4 regions of the Serratia sp. LSHTC3 genome follow, and region 2 is predicted to be linked to each of the others. Evidence: predicted binding sites of a transcription regulator. Region 2 holds the regulator's gene; each other region holds the start of a gene.
The links. Region 2 encodes PhoB, which activates phosphate uptake and scavenging genes when phosphate is short. Its sites were predicted from a motif close to CTGTCATAAAACTGNCNNAT; they were not measured.
Positions count from the first base shown of each region.

Region 1: a site for PhoB is predicted at 2,071-2,090, ahead of AC2CGI_RS22585 (MIP/aquaporin family protein). Genes of this name have one in related genera too.
Region 3: a site for PhoB is predicted at 2,526-2,545, ahead of phoA (alkaline phosphatase). Genes of this name have one in related genera too.
Region 4: a site for PhoB is predicted at 1,883-1,902, ahead of opgB (phosphatidylglycerol--membrane-oligosaccharide glycerophosphotransferase). Genes of this name have one in related genera too.

Region 1 covers NZ_JBXUNP010000008.1:83,977-87,708, reverse strand. Annotated here, with positions in the region: gene AC2CGI_RS22600 (1,4-dihydroxy-2-naphthoate polyprenyltransferase) at 1-876, shown strand, start outside; gene rraA (ribonuclease E activity regulator RraA) at 952-1,437, shown strand; gene zapB (septal ring assembly protein ZapB) at 1,498-1,737, opposite strand; gene AC2CGI_RS22585 (MIP/aquaporin family protein) at 2,261-3,106, shown strand; gene glpK (glycerol kinase GlpK) at 3,149-3,732, shown strand, end outside.
Region 2 covers NZ_JBXUNP010000005.1:63,934-67,665, forward strand. Annotated here, with positions in the region: gene sbcD (exonuclease subunit SbcD) at 1-1,119, opposite strand, end outside; gene phoB (phosphate response regulator transcription factor PhoB) at 1,335-2,024, shown strand; gene phoR (phosphate regulon sensor histidine kinase PhoR) at 2,049-3,365, shown strand; gene AC2CGI_RS18630 (PstS family phosphate ABC transporter substrate-binding protein) at 3,380-3,732, shown strand, end outside.
Region 3 covers NZ_JBXUNP010000002.1:263,604-267,335, forward strand. Annotated here, with positions in the region: gene AC2CGI_RS08515 (malate:quinone oxidoreductase) at 1-564, opposite strand, end outside; gene phoA (alkaline phosphatase) at 1,025-2,452, opposite strand; gene AC2CGI_RS08525 (glutathione S-transferase N-terminal domain-containing protein) at 2,585-3,292, opposite strand; gene AC2CGI_RS08530 (ArsR/SmtB family transcription factor) at 3,367-3,732, opposite strand, start outside.
Region 4 covers NZ_JBXUNP010000001.1:713,831-717,562, reverse strand. Annotated here, with positions in the region: gene AC2CGI_RS03420 (ABC transporter permease) at 1-51, shown strand, start outside; gene AC2CGI_RS03415 (ABC transporter substrate-binding protein) at 87-1,022, shown strand; gene AC2CGI_RS03410 (transporter substrate-binding domain-containing protein) at 1,023-1,763, opposite strand; gene opgB (phosphatidylglycerol--membrane-oligosaccharide glycerophosphotransferase) at 2,050-3,732, shown strand, end outside.

The sequences.
Region 1 (3,732 bases), on a different contig from region 2:
GAAAGTCTACGCCCCCGCACCCTGCCGCTGGCCTTTGCCTCCATCGTGGTCGGCTCGGCAATCGCCGCCTGGCACGGTAGCCTGAAACCGGAAGTAGCGCTCCTGGCGCTGTTGACCGCCGGCCTGCTGCAGATCCTCTCCAACCTGGCGAACGACTACGGCGATGCGGTCAAAGGCAGCGACAAAGAAGATCGCATCGGGCCATTGCGCGGCATGCAGAAAGGCATGATCACCCAGGCGCAGATGAAACGGGCGCTGGTGGTGACGGTGGTGCTGATCGCCCTCGCCGGCTGTTCGCTGATCGCCGTCGCCTGTGAGCAACCCAGCGACGTGGTGGGTTTCCTGGTGCTGGGCGGGCTGTCCATCGTGGCGGCCATCACCTACACCGTCGGCAACAAGCCCTACGGATATTTGGGGCTGGGCGATATCTCGGTGCTGGTGTTCTTCGGCTGGCTGAGCGTGGCCGGCACCTACTATCTGCAGACGCACACCTTCGACAGCGTCGTGATGCTGCCGGCCACCGCCTGCGGCCTGCTGGCGACGGCGGTGCTCAACATCAACAATCTGCGCGATATCGAAAGCGATCGCGAAAACGGCAAGAATACGCTGGCAGTGCGTCTCGGCCCGCACAAGGCGCGCATTTACCACGCCCTGCTGCTCGGCGGCGCGGTGCTGTGTTTCGCGCTGTTCACGCTGTTCAACCTCCACAGCCCGTGGGGTTGGCTGTTCGTGCTGGCGATCCCGCTGCTGGTGCGCCACGGCCTGCGCGTGCTGCGCGATCCGACGCCGGTCGGCATGCGGCCGATGCTGGAGCATATGGTCAAGGCGGCGTTGCTGGCCAACCTGCTGTTCGCCATCGGCGTGGCGCTCAGTTAAAAACTGATGATTTTGCCAACAGGGCGAATAAAGGGATATACTGAACATTCCTGCGGCAAACAGACGTAAAATCCTATGAAATACGATACTTCCGAACTTTGCGACATCTATCATGAAGAGGTGAACGTTGTTGAACCTCTGTTCTCCAATTTTGGCGGGCGTACTTCATTTGGCGGGCAGATCACCACGGTGAAATGCTTTGAGGATAACGGCCTGTTATTCGATCTGCTTGAAGAAAACGGCCGCGGCCGCGTGCTGTTGGTCGACGGCGGCGGTTCGGTACGCCGGGCGCTGATCAACGCCGAACTGGCGCGCCTGGCCGCCCAGAACGAATGGGAAGGCATCGTGGTGTACGGCGCGGTGCGCCAGGTGGACGATCTGGAAGAGCTCGACATCGGCATTCAGGCGATGGCGGCGATCCCGGCGGGTGCCGTAAGCGAAGGCGTGGGCGAAAGCGATATCCGCGTCAACTTCGGTGGCGTCACCTTCTTCTCAGGCGACCACCTGTATGCCGACAACACCGGCATCATCCTCTCCGAAGACCCGCTCGACATCGAGTGATTTTCGGACATGAAAAAGGGCGCCTCAGGCGCCCTTTTCGTTGCTGCATGGCGTAAGGAATCAAACCTCTTCCATTTTGCCCAGCAGCGCGCGCAGGCGATCTTGCCATACGTGCTGTTCTTCTTTCAGCTGTTGGTTTTCACGCACCAGCGCTTCGTGGTTGCCGGAGGCAGCCTGAACTTCCTGCGACAGAGAGTTGTTTTTGTCTTTCAGCTCTTCAATTTCCATCTGCAACAAGGTGATGGTATCAATCGCCTGCTGTACTTTTGCTTCCAGTTTCTCAAATACTTCAAATGACATGCTTCAGTCCCCTCATGATAGCAAGGCGTACATCTATAAGTAGCGGCCGCAACGTCGGCTGCAGCTACTGCGAATATTGCATCGCGCTCAGTGACGCGCGCCGTTACGAAAGGCGCGCCGGTCTCGATTCGTTAAAAACGATTGTAAGTAGCCAGTCTCCGCCTGTCTAGCAACATACCGGATCATCGCGCAGTCTGTTGCAATTTTCCTGCCCTCGCCATCAGCAAAAACTGAAAATCCCCATCGCCGCCGCCGCGAGTTGTTAACGCCCCTCGCTAAACCACTGGTCAGATCACACTTTTATGGCTCAGAAAGAACACTAAACGACGCGAAATCGCTCAATTTTATGACGCGCCACACACATTTTGATTTCGCTATTTCTCGTTTATGTTCGTTAACGATAAATTTACATCACGTCCTCATTCAATAATTGGACGAGATGAAAAAACTGTGCCCATAGGTCAGATGTATACCTGGCTGAGCCTATAAACCAACAACCGCCGTTTTGCAGGACACCAACATTATGAGCCAAACCACCAGTCCGACATTAAAAGGCCAGTGCATCGCCGAGTTCCTCGGCACGGCGCTGCTGATCTTCTTTGGCGTAGGCTGCGTTGCCGCGCTGAAACTGGCGGGCGCCAGCTTCGGCCAGTGGGAAATCAGCATCATTTGGGGCCTGGGCGTCGCCATGGCCATCTATCTGACCGCCGCGATTTCCGGTGCGCATCTCAACCCGGCGGTCACCCTCGCCCTGTGGCTGTTCGCCTGCTTCGACGGGCGCAAAGTGGTGCCTTACATCATTGCGCAGGTCGCCGGCGCCTTCTGCGCCGCGGCCTTGGTCTACGGGCTGTACTACAATCTGTTCTTCGACTTCGAAGCGGCCCACCACATGGTGCGCGGCAGCAACGAAAGCCTCGAACTGGCCGGCATCTTCTCGACTTACCCTAACGCGCACATCTCCGTCGGCCAGGCCTTCCTGGTAGAAATGGTGATCGCTGCAATCCTGATGTGCCTGATCCTGGCGCTGACCGACGACGGCAACGGCATTCCGCGCGGCCCGCTGGCGCCGCTGCTGATCGGTATTCTGATTGCCGTGATCGGCGCCTCCATGGGACCATTGACCGGCTTTGCGTTGAACCCGGCGCGTGACTTCGGGCCGAAACTGTTCGCCTACCTGGCCGGCTGGGGCAAAGTCGCCTTCACCGGCGCACGCGACATCCCGTACTTCCTGGTGCCGATCTTCGCCCCTATCGTCGGCTGTGGCCTGGGCGCTTTCGGTTACCGCGCGCTGATTGGCCGCCACCTGCCGTGCGACGTCTGCGTGACGGAAGAAGAGCCTGACGCCAAGACCCAGCAGCGTAAAGCGTGATGGGTGCAGTTTTACACGGTTAACAACAGCAGGATAATTACCATGACTGTAGAAAAAAAATACATTGTCGCACTCGACCAAGGGACCACCAGCTCACGTGCCGTCGTGCTCGATCACGACGCCAACATCGTTGCAGTATCGCAGCGCGAATTCCCGCAGATCTATCCAAAGGCCGGCTGGGTTGAGCACGACCCAATGGAGATCTGGGCGTCGCAAAGTTCGACGCTGGTAGAAGTGCTGGCGAAAGCCGACATCAATTCCGATCAGATCGCCGGCATCGGCATCACCAACCAGCGCGAAACCACCATCGTCTGGGAAAAAGAGACCGGCAAGCCGATTTACAACGCCATCGTTTGGCAGTGCCGCCGCACCGCCGACATCTGCGAGAAGCTCAAGCGCGACGGCCTGGAAGAGTACATCCGTCACAACACCGGCCTGGTGGTTGACCCGTACTTCTCCGGCACCAAGGTGAAGTGGATCCTGGACAACGTCGAAGGCGCCCGCGAGCGCGCCAAGCGCGGCGAACTGCTGTTCGGCACCGTGGATACCTGGCTGGTGTGGAAAATGACCCAGGGGCGCGTACACGTCACCGATTACACCAACGCCTCACGCACCATGATGTTCAA
Region 2 (3,732 bases):
TTCGAACACCTCGTTGACGCTCAGCTCGTTGAGCGTTTCCTTATCCTGCTGTGCGATCGCCTGGCGGCGCTGCTCTTTGCTGCGCCGCAGCAGCACCACTTCCACCGGCAGCGCATCCGCCATCAGCTGGATGCGGCGCTGGATGTCGCTGAGGTAGCCCTGCGTCGCCACTTCGATATCCAGCCACACCGGCAGCTCGCCGGCATAGTCGGCAAATTGCCGCAGCTGCCGTTCGATCTCGGCCAGATCGCCTTTGATCAGTTGCATGGGCTGAAACTGCGGGATCGTTAACGTTTCTACCTGCTGCAAAGCGCCGTCGGCGAAATCCACCAGGAAGACGCTTTTGGCTTTGCCCAGCTCATCGAAGCTCAGCGGGATCGGCGAGCCGCTATAGCGAATATGCTCCGATTTGGCGACGTTCTGCGCGCGGTGAATGTGGCCCAGCGCGATATAGTCGGCGGGGGGGAAGGCCTGCGCCGGGAAGGCGTCGAGGGTGCCGATATAGATGTCGCGCACCGAGTCGGAGGTGGTAACGCCGACGGTGGTCAGGTGGCCGGTGGCGACGATCGGCAGTGGCAGGCCCAACTGGTCGCGGCGCTCGCAGGCCGCCTGATACAGCGTTTGGTAATGTTCGGCGATGGCTTCCTGCAACGCCTGCTGTTTCTGCGCGCCGGATTCGCCGGCGCGGCTGGTGAGCAGATCGCGCGGCCGCAGGAACGGGATGGCGCACAGCACCGCGCCCGGCTGGCCGTCGCGTTGGTTAAGCACCACGATCTGCTGTTCCGGGGCGCCCTGCGCGCTGGCGATCACCGTGGTGTTCAGGCAGGAAAGCAGTTCACGCGATTCGTTCAGCGTCGCGACCGAATCGTGGTTGCCGCCCAGCACCACCAGCTGGCAGCCGGTGCGCTGCAGTTCCACCACGAAGCGGTTGTACAGCTCGCGGGCATAGCTGGGCGGCGAGCCGGTATCGAACAGATCTCCGGCGACGATCAGCGCATCCACCTGCTGCTGATCTACCTGTTCGATCAGCCAGTTCAGAAAAGCCTGGTGCTCGGCGGCGCGGCTTTTGGTGAAAAAGTACTGGCCAAGGTGCCAGTCAGAGGTGTGGATCAGGCGCATGACACTCCCGGATGTAAAGATAATGGCGATGATTATAAAGGCCGCGGCGGCGGCTGTCCCGGCGCAATGATGATGACAACCGGATGATTTTTCGTTACTGCGGGAAATAATCGCTATGCTTACTGCCTATAACAGCCGGTTTTTTTCATAAAAGTGTCACAAAACTGACGCATAATGGCGCCCGAAAAGTCGCTAACACATTGGCAGGATTGACGATGGCAAGACGCATACTGGTGGTGGAAGACGAAGCGCCGATCCGTGAGATGGTGTGCTTTGTGTTGGAACAGAATGGTTACCAACCGTTGGAAGCCGAAGATTATGACAGCGCCGTGACGCGTCTGTCTGAGCCGTTCCCTGATTTGGTGTTGCTTGACTGGATGTTGCCCGGTGGTTCCGGCATTCAGTTTATCAAACATATGAAGCGCGAAGCGCTGACCCGCGATATCCCGGTGATGATGCTGACCGCGCGCGGCGAAGAAGAAGACCGGGTGCGCGGCCTGGAAGTGGGGGCGGATGATTACATCACCAAGCCGTTCTCGCCCAAGGAGCTGGTGGCGCGCATCAAAGCGGTCATGCGCCGCATTTCGCCGATGGCGGTGGAAGAAGTGATTGAAATGCAAGGGTTGAGCCTGGATCCGTCCTCCCACCGCGTAATGGCGAACGATCAGGCGCTGGACATGGGGCCGACCGAGTTCAAGCTACTGCACTTCTTTATGACCCACCCGGAGCGGGTTTATAGCCGCGAGCAGTTGCTTAATCACGTCTGGGGCACTAACGTTTATGTGGAAGACCGTACCGTTGACGTGCATATCCGTCGGCTCCGCAAGGCGTTAGAAACCAGTGGGCATGATAAAATGGTTCAAACCGTTCGGGGCACCGGCTACCGGTTCTCAACGCGCTACTGATCGCGCCGCGCTGGAGAATATGCCGTGTTAGAACGTCTGTCGTGGAAGAGGCTGGCTTTGGAGCTGGCTCTTTTCTGTCTGCCCGCCTTACTGCTGGGGCTGATTTTTGGTTATCTGCCCTGGTTCCTGCTGGCTTCTGCGCTGGCTGCGCTGGTGTGGAATTTCTACAACCAGCTCAAACTCTCCCATTGGCTGTGGATCGACCGCAGCATGACGCCGCCGCCCGGCCGCTGGAGCTGGGAGCCGCTGTTCTATGGCCTGTATCAGATGCAGCAGCGCAACCGCCGCCGCCGGCGCGAGCTGGCGCTGCTGATCAAGCGCTTTCGCAGCGGGGCCGAATCGCTGCCTGACGCGGTGGTGATGACCACCGTCGAAGGCAATATCTTCTGGTGCAACGGGCTGGCGCAGCATCTGCTCGGCTTTCGTTGGCCGGAAGACAACGGCCAGCACATCCTTAACCTGCTGCGTTATCCGGAATTCAGCCACTATCTGCAACAGCAGGAGTTTTCGCGCCCGCTGACGCTGCAGCTGAACAACGAACACTACGTCGAATTCCGCGTGATGCCCTATTCCGAAGGGCAATTGCTGATGGTGGCGCGCGACGTCACCCAGATGCGTCAGTTGGAGGGCGCGCGGCGCAACTTCTTCGCCAACGTCAGCCATGAGCTGCGTACGCCGCTGACGGTGCTGCAGGGCTATCTGGAGATGATGGGCGACGAAGAGCAGGACGGTTCGCTGCGCAGCAAGGCGCTGAGCACCATGCAAGAGCAGACCCGCCGGATGGACGGGCTGGTCAAGCAGTTGCTGACGCTGTCGCGCATCGAGGCGGCGCCCAATGTCGACATGAACGAGCGGGTGGATATTCCGCTGATGCTGCGGGTGTTGCAGCGTGAGGCGCAATCGCTGAGCGGCGGCAATCACGAGATCACCTTCCGGGTGAACGAACAGCTCAACGTGTTCGGCAATGAAGACCAGTTGCGCAGCGCGGTGTCTAACCTGGTGTACAATGCGGTCAACCACACGCCGAAGGGCACCCATATCGAAGTCAGCTGGCAGCAGACGGCGCATGGCGCGCAGTTCCAGGTCAGCGACAACGGGCCTGGCATCGCCGCCGAGCACCTGCCGCGCCTGACCGAGCGTTTCTACCGCGTCGACAAGGCCCGCTCGCGCCAGACCGGCGGCAGCGGGCTGGGGCTGGCGATCGTCAAGCACGCGCTCAGCCATCACGACGCGCGGCTGGAGATCCTCAGCGAACCGGGGATCGGCACCCGCTTTATCTTTACCTTGCCCAATCGGTTGATTGTTCCCGCCGCTTTATCAGAGAATGCGGTGAAAAATTAACGCGAGACACCGGTATGACCCGAATCACCCGAGGGCTGTTGCTTTGCCTGGCGCTGCTGGCCGGACGCGGCGCGCTGGCGCAGCCTGACGGCATGTTGGCGGGCAACCTGTCCAGCGTCGGCTCCGACACGCTGGCGAATCTGATGGCGCTGTGGGCGCAGGATTTCAGCCAGCATTATCCCAACGTCAACCTGCAGATCCAGGCCGCCGGTTCGTCGACCGCGCCGACCGCGTTGGCGGCGGGCGCCGCGCAGCTGGGCCCGATGAGCCGGCCGATGAAGGCGGCCGAGGTTTCGGCGTTCGAACACCGTTACGGCTATGCGCCGCTGGCGGTGCCGGTAGCGGTGGATGCGCTGGTGGTGTTGGT
Region 3 (3,732 bases), on a different contig from region 2:
CGGATCGCGGCCGTTCATCACCAGTGGCGCCCACTGTTTGATTTGCGCAGGGTCTTCGGAGTATTCCATGCCGCGGAACAGGGTGCTGTGCTGCAGCGCCGCGTAGCGTTTACGCAGGAAGTTGACGTTGTCGTCGCCCCACACGAAGCTCATGTGCGGCACGCTGTTAATGAAAGATTTCGGATCTTTCAGGACATTGTTTTTCACCTGATAAGACCAGAACTGACGGGAGATTTCGAAAGACTCGTTGACCTTCACCGCCTTGCTGATGTCGATGGTGCCATCGGCTTTTTCCGGCGTGTAGTTCATTTCGCTGAAGGCGGAGTGGCCGGTACCGGCGTTGTTCCAGCCGTTGGAGCTCTCTTCCGCCACGCCGTTCATGCGCTCGTACATGTCGATGGTCCAGGTCGGCTCCAGCTCATGCAGATAGGTACCCAAGGTGGCGCTCATGATGCCGCCGCCGATCAACACCACGTCGACGGTTTTATTCTTCTCTTCAGCCGCCGCCTGTTGCGTAACGCCAAACAGGCTGAGACTGAAAATCAGGACGAGTAATTTTCTCATTGAATTAAATCTCTTGTGTGTAAATTCTACTCATTGCAGGTGAAAGAATTTAGCGGGAGTTACCCTGGAAATAATGAAGCCGACCGCCCGGCGTGAGCCGATAGGCAGCAATAATGCCTTTTTGTTAATAGGGTTTTTAACGAAAAGTGAACTATTGCAGGCCGTCCGGGTGCAAATTGATCGGTTCACGTTACTGGCGGGGTATTATTGTTTGCGAGAATGTTAAAAACTACTTTTGTAACTAAAAAAAATGAATATAAGCAAAAATAGGCCGGTTGCTGTCGTAGTAATAAACAAAGAGGGAAGAAAGGTCGTATAACCGCGTTATTTTCGGGGGTTAATTGTCGCGCAATTAAACGTTATTTCGTTATCACACAATAATTGCGGTTAAATTGCAAATACCTATCGGTAACCAATAATAAATGGCCGCCGTTACGGGCGGCCATCGTGCAGAAGGCGGTTACTTGATGCCCATCGCATCGCGCATGGTGAAGAACAGATCGGTCTGATCGGTCAATCCCACCACGTTGGCGGCGTGCGGGCCGTAGGCCGCGACGCGCAATTGGGTGCCGGTGTGCCCCTGCGACTCTTCTTCCGAGTTGCCGTAGCTGAGGGTCATCGGCGCGCCGTCTTTGGTGGTCAGCATCTGGGTCAGGCCCGGCGCTTTGGCGTCGGCGGCGACGATCTGGCTGGAGTGTGCATGGTCGGCGGTGACGATCACCAGCGTGTTGCCGTCGGCGCGGGCGAAGGCCAGCGCTTTTTGCACCGCTTCGTCCAGATCGACGGTTTCACCAATCTGCCCGCACGGGTTAGCGGCGTGATCCTGCTTATCGATCGACGCGCCCTCTACCTGCAGGAAGAAGCCGTTCGGGTTATCTTTCAACAGTGCGATCGCTTTTTCGGTCATCGCCGCCAGCGTTGGCGTGGCCGCGGTGCGCGCCGGGTTGTTTTCGCAGGTTACCGCCGGCTTGTCGAGGTTGCCGTGATAGCTGGCTTTCGGCCCCAGCCAGCGCACCGGCATGTTGCCGTCGGCGAACAGACCCAGCAGCGGTTTTTGCTGGTTGGCCAGCGTAACGGCCTGCAGCTCATCCGCGTTGCTCACCCACTGGTAACCCTGCGCCGCCGCCTGATCTTTCAGCGATTTTCCTTGCCATTCGCCGCTTTTCGCCAGCTGGTTGAAGGACTTCGCGCCGCCGCCCAGCGTGACGTCGGCGCGGGTTTTCAGCAACTGCTCGGTGATGGAGCCGCGGCCGCCGTTTTCCAGCGCGTTAGCGGCGCATTTCTCGCTGGTTTCCTCCGGGCCGTAGCATTTGCGCGAGGTGACGTGCGACACCAGCGCCGCCGGCGTAGCGTCTTGCAACTCGGCAGTGGAGACGTTGCCGGTGGCCTTGCCGGCCGCCTTGGCGATCTCCAGCAGCGTCGGCTGATCTTTGCCGTTCACGTCCACGCCGAGCGCGCCGTTATAGGTTTTCACCCCGGTGGTCCAGGCGGTGGCGGAGGCGGCGGAATCGGTCACGTAATCCGGCTTGTGGGTTTTCTTGTCCAGCGAGTAGTGGGTGTATTGCCCGGTCAGCGGCAGGGCGTCGATGCCCTTGAAGTAACCGCCTGCGCCTTCAGCGTAGTTGCGCGCGGCGGTGATCTCGGAATCCCCCATGCCGTCGCCGATCAGCAGAATCACGTTTTTCGCCGTTTTGTCCGACAGCGACGCCTTCAGCGCGGCGGTCTGATCGCCGGCCAGACGACGGGCGCCGCCCGGTTCGGCGAGGTTGCCGCGCGCGGCGCGTTCGGTCAGGCCATCGGCATTGGCCGAGGTTTCCGCCGCGATGGCGGAGGAACAGAGCAGGGCGGACAGCACGGCGCCGGCGATCAGGGATACAGCAGGTTGCATGGGGTAAGCTCCTTGTCGTAATACAACAATGTAAATAACAATCAAATTGTTACGAAAGGAGAGTAGAGCAGAGGGATGACAATTTTATGACAATGAAAGACGGGATGGCCCGGCGGCCACCCCGTTTGACAATCAGGCCGCGCGCGCCGGAATAGCCAGCCCGCGCTGCACCGCCGGCCGCGCCAGACCGCGCTCCAGCCACTGCGCGACGCGCGGGAAACTGTCGAACGCCACCAGTTCGCGCGCCTCATAGAAGCCGATCAGGTTACGCACCCAGCCCAGCAGCGAAATATCGGCGATGGTGTAGTCCGCACCCATGATCCAGTCGCGGCCTTCAAGGCGCGTTTCCAATACGCCGAGCAGGCGTTTCGATTCGTTTTTGTAACGCTCCAGCGGCCGCTTGTCTTCATATTCGCGCCCGGCAAACTTGTGGAAGAAACCGAGCTGGCCGAACATTGGGCCGACGGCGGCCATCTGGAAGAACACCCACTGAATGGTTTCGTAACGCTGCGCCGGATCCTGCGGCAGGAAACGGCCGCTCTTTTCCGCCAGGTAGAGCAGAATGGCGCCGGATTCGAACAGCGGCAGCGGCCGGCCGCCGGGGCCGTCGGGATCGATGATCGCCGGGATCTTGCCGTTCGGGTTCAGCGCCAGGAATTCCGGCGTCCAGGTCTCGTTGTTGCCGATGTCGATCAGGTGCGCTTCATAAGGCAGGCCGATCTCTTCCAGCATGATGGACACTTTGACGCCGTTCGGCGTCGGCAGAGAGTAGAGCTGCAGCCGTTCCGGGTGCTGAGCCGGCCAGCGTTTGACGATCGGGAATTGGGTGGAATCGAGCATGGAAACTCCTCGGGTTGGCGGGGTTGCTTAAGCGTACCCCTTGAGTATTGCAGTAAAACTACCCCGCCGCCGGGTTACACCGTGAGGTCAAAATGTGCGGCCAGCGCTTTTTTACCGGCGGGGGGCAGCTGCAGTTCGCGGCTGTCGAGCCGGCGGACGATCCAGCCGCGTTGGATAAAGGCGGCTAACAGCGCGGCGCCCAGCGCGCCACCGAGGTGAGAGCGGCGTTCGCTCCAGTCCAGGCAGCCGCAGGCGAAGCGGCGGCGGGTGGGAGCGGGGGAGCAATCGACGCCCAGCCGCGCCAGCGCGGCCTGACCGATGTCGCTTAACCGGTAGTCTTCCTCGCCGGTCAGCCAGTTCAGCGCATGCAGCCGATCGTGCAGCTTCACCGCCACCTCGCCCGCCATATGGTCGTAACAGGTGCGAGCATATTGCAGCGA
Region 4 (3,732 bases), on a different contig from region 2:
GTGGATGCGCTGCTGCGGCGCCTGATCGCCTGGGCGCCGGAAAACGACTGATGATTGCAACCATAACCAGGGATAAAGGAACGACCATGATCAAACAAACCGTTTGCGGGCTGCTGCTCGGCGCCGCCCTCACCGGCCAGGCCGGCGCGGCCGACAAGCTGACGCTGGTGCTCGACTGGTACATCAACCCCGATCACGCGCCGATTATGGTGGCCGAGCAGATCGGCGCCTTCAAGGCCGCAGGGCTGGACGTCAAGATCGTGCCGCCGTCCGATCCGGCGCTGCCGCCGCGACTGGTGGCCGCCAAACAGGCCGACCTCGCCATCACCTATCAGCCGCAGCTGCATTTCTTCGCCGATCAGGGCCTGCCGCTGATGCGCGTCGGCACGCTGATCAACACGCCGCTGAATACGGTGATCGCGCTGGATAAAAACATCACCTCGCCGGCGGATCTCAAAGGCAAAACGGTGGGTTACTCGGTCAGCGGCATCGAACAGGCGACGCTGGCCACCATGGTCGAACACGAGCATCTCAAACCGCAGGATATCAAGCTCATCAACGTCAACTTCCAGCTGACCAGCGCCCTGCTGGCGGGCCAGGTCGATGCGGTGATCGGCGGCTACCGCAACATCGAAGCGCTGGAGCTCAAGCTGCAGGGTAAAGAACCGGTGGTGTTCAACGTCGAAGATTACGGCGTGCCGGCCTACGACGAGCTGATCATCGTCGCCAACCGCGATGCGGTGAACGAGCCGAAAATCCGCAAATTCCTCGTCGCGCTGAAGCAAGGCAGCGACTACCTGCACGCGCACCCGCAGGACACCTGGTTGGCGTTCGCCAAGGCGCACCCGGAGCTGAATACCGAGCTGAACAAACAGGCGTGGCAAGCCAGCCTGCCGCTGTTCGCGCGCGATCCGGCCAAGTTGGATCGGGCCCGCTACCAGGCTTACGAACAGTTCCTGTTCGACAATAAGCTGATCAAGAAAATCACCCCGGTAGACCAGTACGCGGTGGAGCTGAACTGATCACGCCGAGGCGGCCGGCGGCGCCACCGTCACTTCGCCCTGGCCGCTGCGCTGCAGGGCCGCCTTCACCAGCCCATTGGCCTTGCAGCGTTCGATAAACGCGTTCACATAGGCGGCGCCCTGCATGTTTTGCCGCGGCACCGCCATCGCCTGGCGGATGGCGGTAAAATGTCCGTCCAGCACTCGGTAGCCGGGATGGGCGGCCGCGGCGGCCAACAGCGGTTGACGCACGCCGGCCGCCGCCTCCAGCCCCCGTTCGAAAAACAGCGCGATCGCCTCGGCGGAGGTTGCCGCCCGCACCAATTGCGCCTGCTGCAGCGTGCGCGATAAAAACAGATCGTACGCCGCCCCCTGCCCGACCGCGATGCGCACCTCCGGCCGGTCGAGCTGCGCCACCTCAGAGTAAGGCGCGTCGTTCGCCACCAGATAAGTCCCCTCGATGATCACGTAGGGTTCGCTGAAGGCGATCTGCGCCGCGCGCACCGGCTCGATGGCCATAAACGCCAGGTTCCAGGCGCCGCTGTCCAGATCGGCGAACACCTTGCCGGCCGCGTCATAGGTCACCAGCTCCAGCGCCACGCCCAGTTCGCGAGCCAGCGCGGCGGCCAGCTCCACCGAAGCGCCTTGCGGTTTGCCATCAGCCCCGGCCTGCGCCAGCACCGGATTGCCGTAGTTGATCGCCGCGCGCAACACGCCTTGCGGGGCCAGATCGTCGAGTACCGCTGCGGGGATTGTCTGCATACTTCCTCCTGAATGGCTGATGGATGCACCGTCGTGGCGCTCATTAAGCGTAGAGCGAAACCTCCGACCAGCAAGCTTTCGCCGCCGCGGCCGCCGTCGGTGTGATTAACGTCACACTATTGTCATAAAAATGTACAATAGCCGCCGCTCGTCGGCCGTAGCGGGAGATCGCGCGTTGTTCCGCCGCCGGCAATAGGCTATACCCTTCACTTTTCGCGCCGCGGCACGCTCGGCGGCGCAAACCAGGGCAGCAACGGTTTTATTTCAATCAGACAAGGTTTGGCGGATGGTTTTAGCAGTCGTTTCGTTTGTTCTCTTTTTGGCGTCGATTTTGATTTATCGCACCCGGGCCGCCGCCAACCGCTGGTGGTTCGCCATTCTGCTGACGCTGCTCGGCAGCTATCTGGTGCTGAACGTCATCCTGATCGCCAGCAACTACTTCACCGGCGACGGCATCACCGATGCGGTGATCTACACCGTCACCAGCAGCCTCAAAGGCGCGGGCATCAGCAAATACGTGCTGCCGTTTATCGGCCTGCTGGCGGCGCTGGGGGTGATTTTCGCCGTGCTGGCCCGCAGCCTGCTGCGCCGCAAGGCCAAAGGCAGCAGCGTGGCCTACAGCGTCGTCGCCGTGCTGCTGGCGCTGTTTTCGGTCGGCACCACCCCGGCGTTTCAGGACATCTCGCTGCTGGTCAAGAGCCAGATCGTCGGCGATACCGCCGATTTCACCACCTACTACAAGGCGCCGAAAAAGACCGTACAGGGCAAACGGCCGAACCTGGTGTACATCTATGCCGAGAGCCTGGAGCGCACCTACTTCGATACCGAGTTGTTTCCCGGCCTGGCCGACGAGCTGAACGCCCTGCGCACGGACAGCATCGATTTCAGCAATACCCAGCAATTGCCGGGCACCGGCTACACCATCGCCGGCATGGTCGCCTCGCAGTGCGGCATTCCGCTGTTCGCGCCCTTCGACGGCAACGCCTCCAGCGCGGTCTCCACCTTCTACCCGGAGAACGTCTGCCTGGGCGACGTGCTGAAGGCCGCCGGCTACAGCAACTATTTCTATCAGGGCGCCGAGCTGGCGTTCGCCGGTAAAGACACCTTCCTGAAATCCCACGGTTTCGACCATGTATACGGCTTCAAAGAGCTGCGCGATCGGGTCGCCGATCCGAGCTACAAAAACGACTGGGGCTGGTACGACGACAGCGTGCTGGACGTGGTGTACGGCAAGTTCGTCGAGCTGTCCAAACAGCGCCAGCCGTTCTCGCTGTTCACCCTGACCGTCGATACCCATCACCCGGACGGCTTTATCTCCGCCGGCTGCAGCAAGAAAAGCTACGCCTGGCAGAACAAGGAAAACCGCTCGCTGAGCGCGGTAGCCTGCAGCCAGCAACACATCGCCGCGCTGATCGACAAGATCAAACGCTCGCCCTATTTCAGCAATACCGTGATCGTGGTCTCCTCCGATCATCTGGCGATGAACAACACCGCCTACGACATCCTGACCAAACAGAAGCGCCGCAACCTGTTCTTCATCATCGACGGCACCCGGCCGCTGGCGGAACAGCGCAACGAGAAGCGCAGCACGCTGGACAACGGCGCCACGGTGCTGGACGTGATGGGCGGCGACAACTACATCGGCCTTGGCCGCAGCAGCCTGTCGGCGCCGTCGCTGTCTACGGTGTTCCTGAATATCGAAGAGAAGATCAACGGCTGGAAACCAGCGGTGATCAATCAGTGGGGCCTGCCGAACCGCATCAGCGACTACAGCGTGGATACGCGCCAACGCAGCTTCAGCTTTTCCGGCGTCACCTACAAGGTGCCGTTCATCCTGCGGGTGGGCGACAACCGCATCGAACCGATGTTCAACGTCTACCTCTCCACCCCGCTGCGCAAGCAGCTGGCCGGGCTGGGGGCGGGGGAGAAATTCGTCTGGGTCGATAAATGCTACGAGATCGGCCGGGTC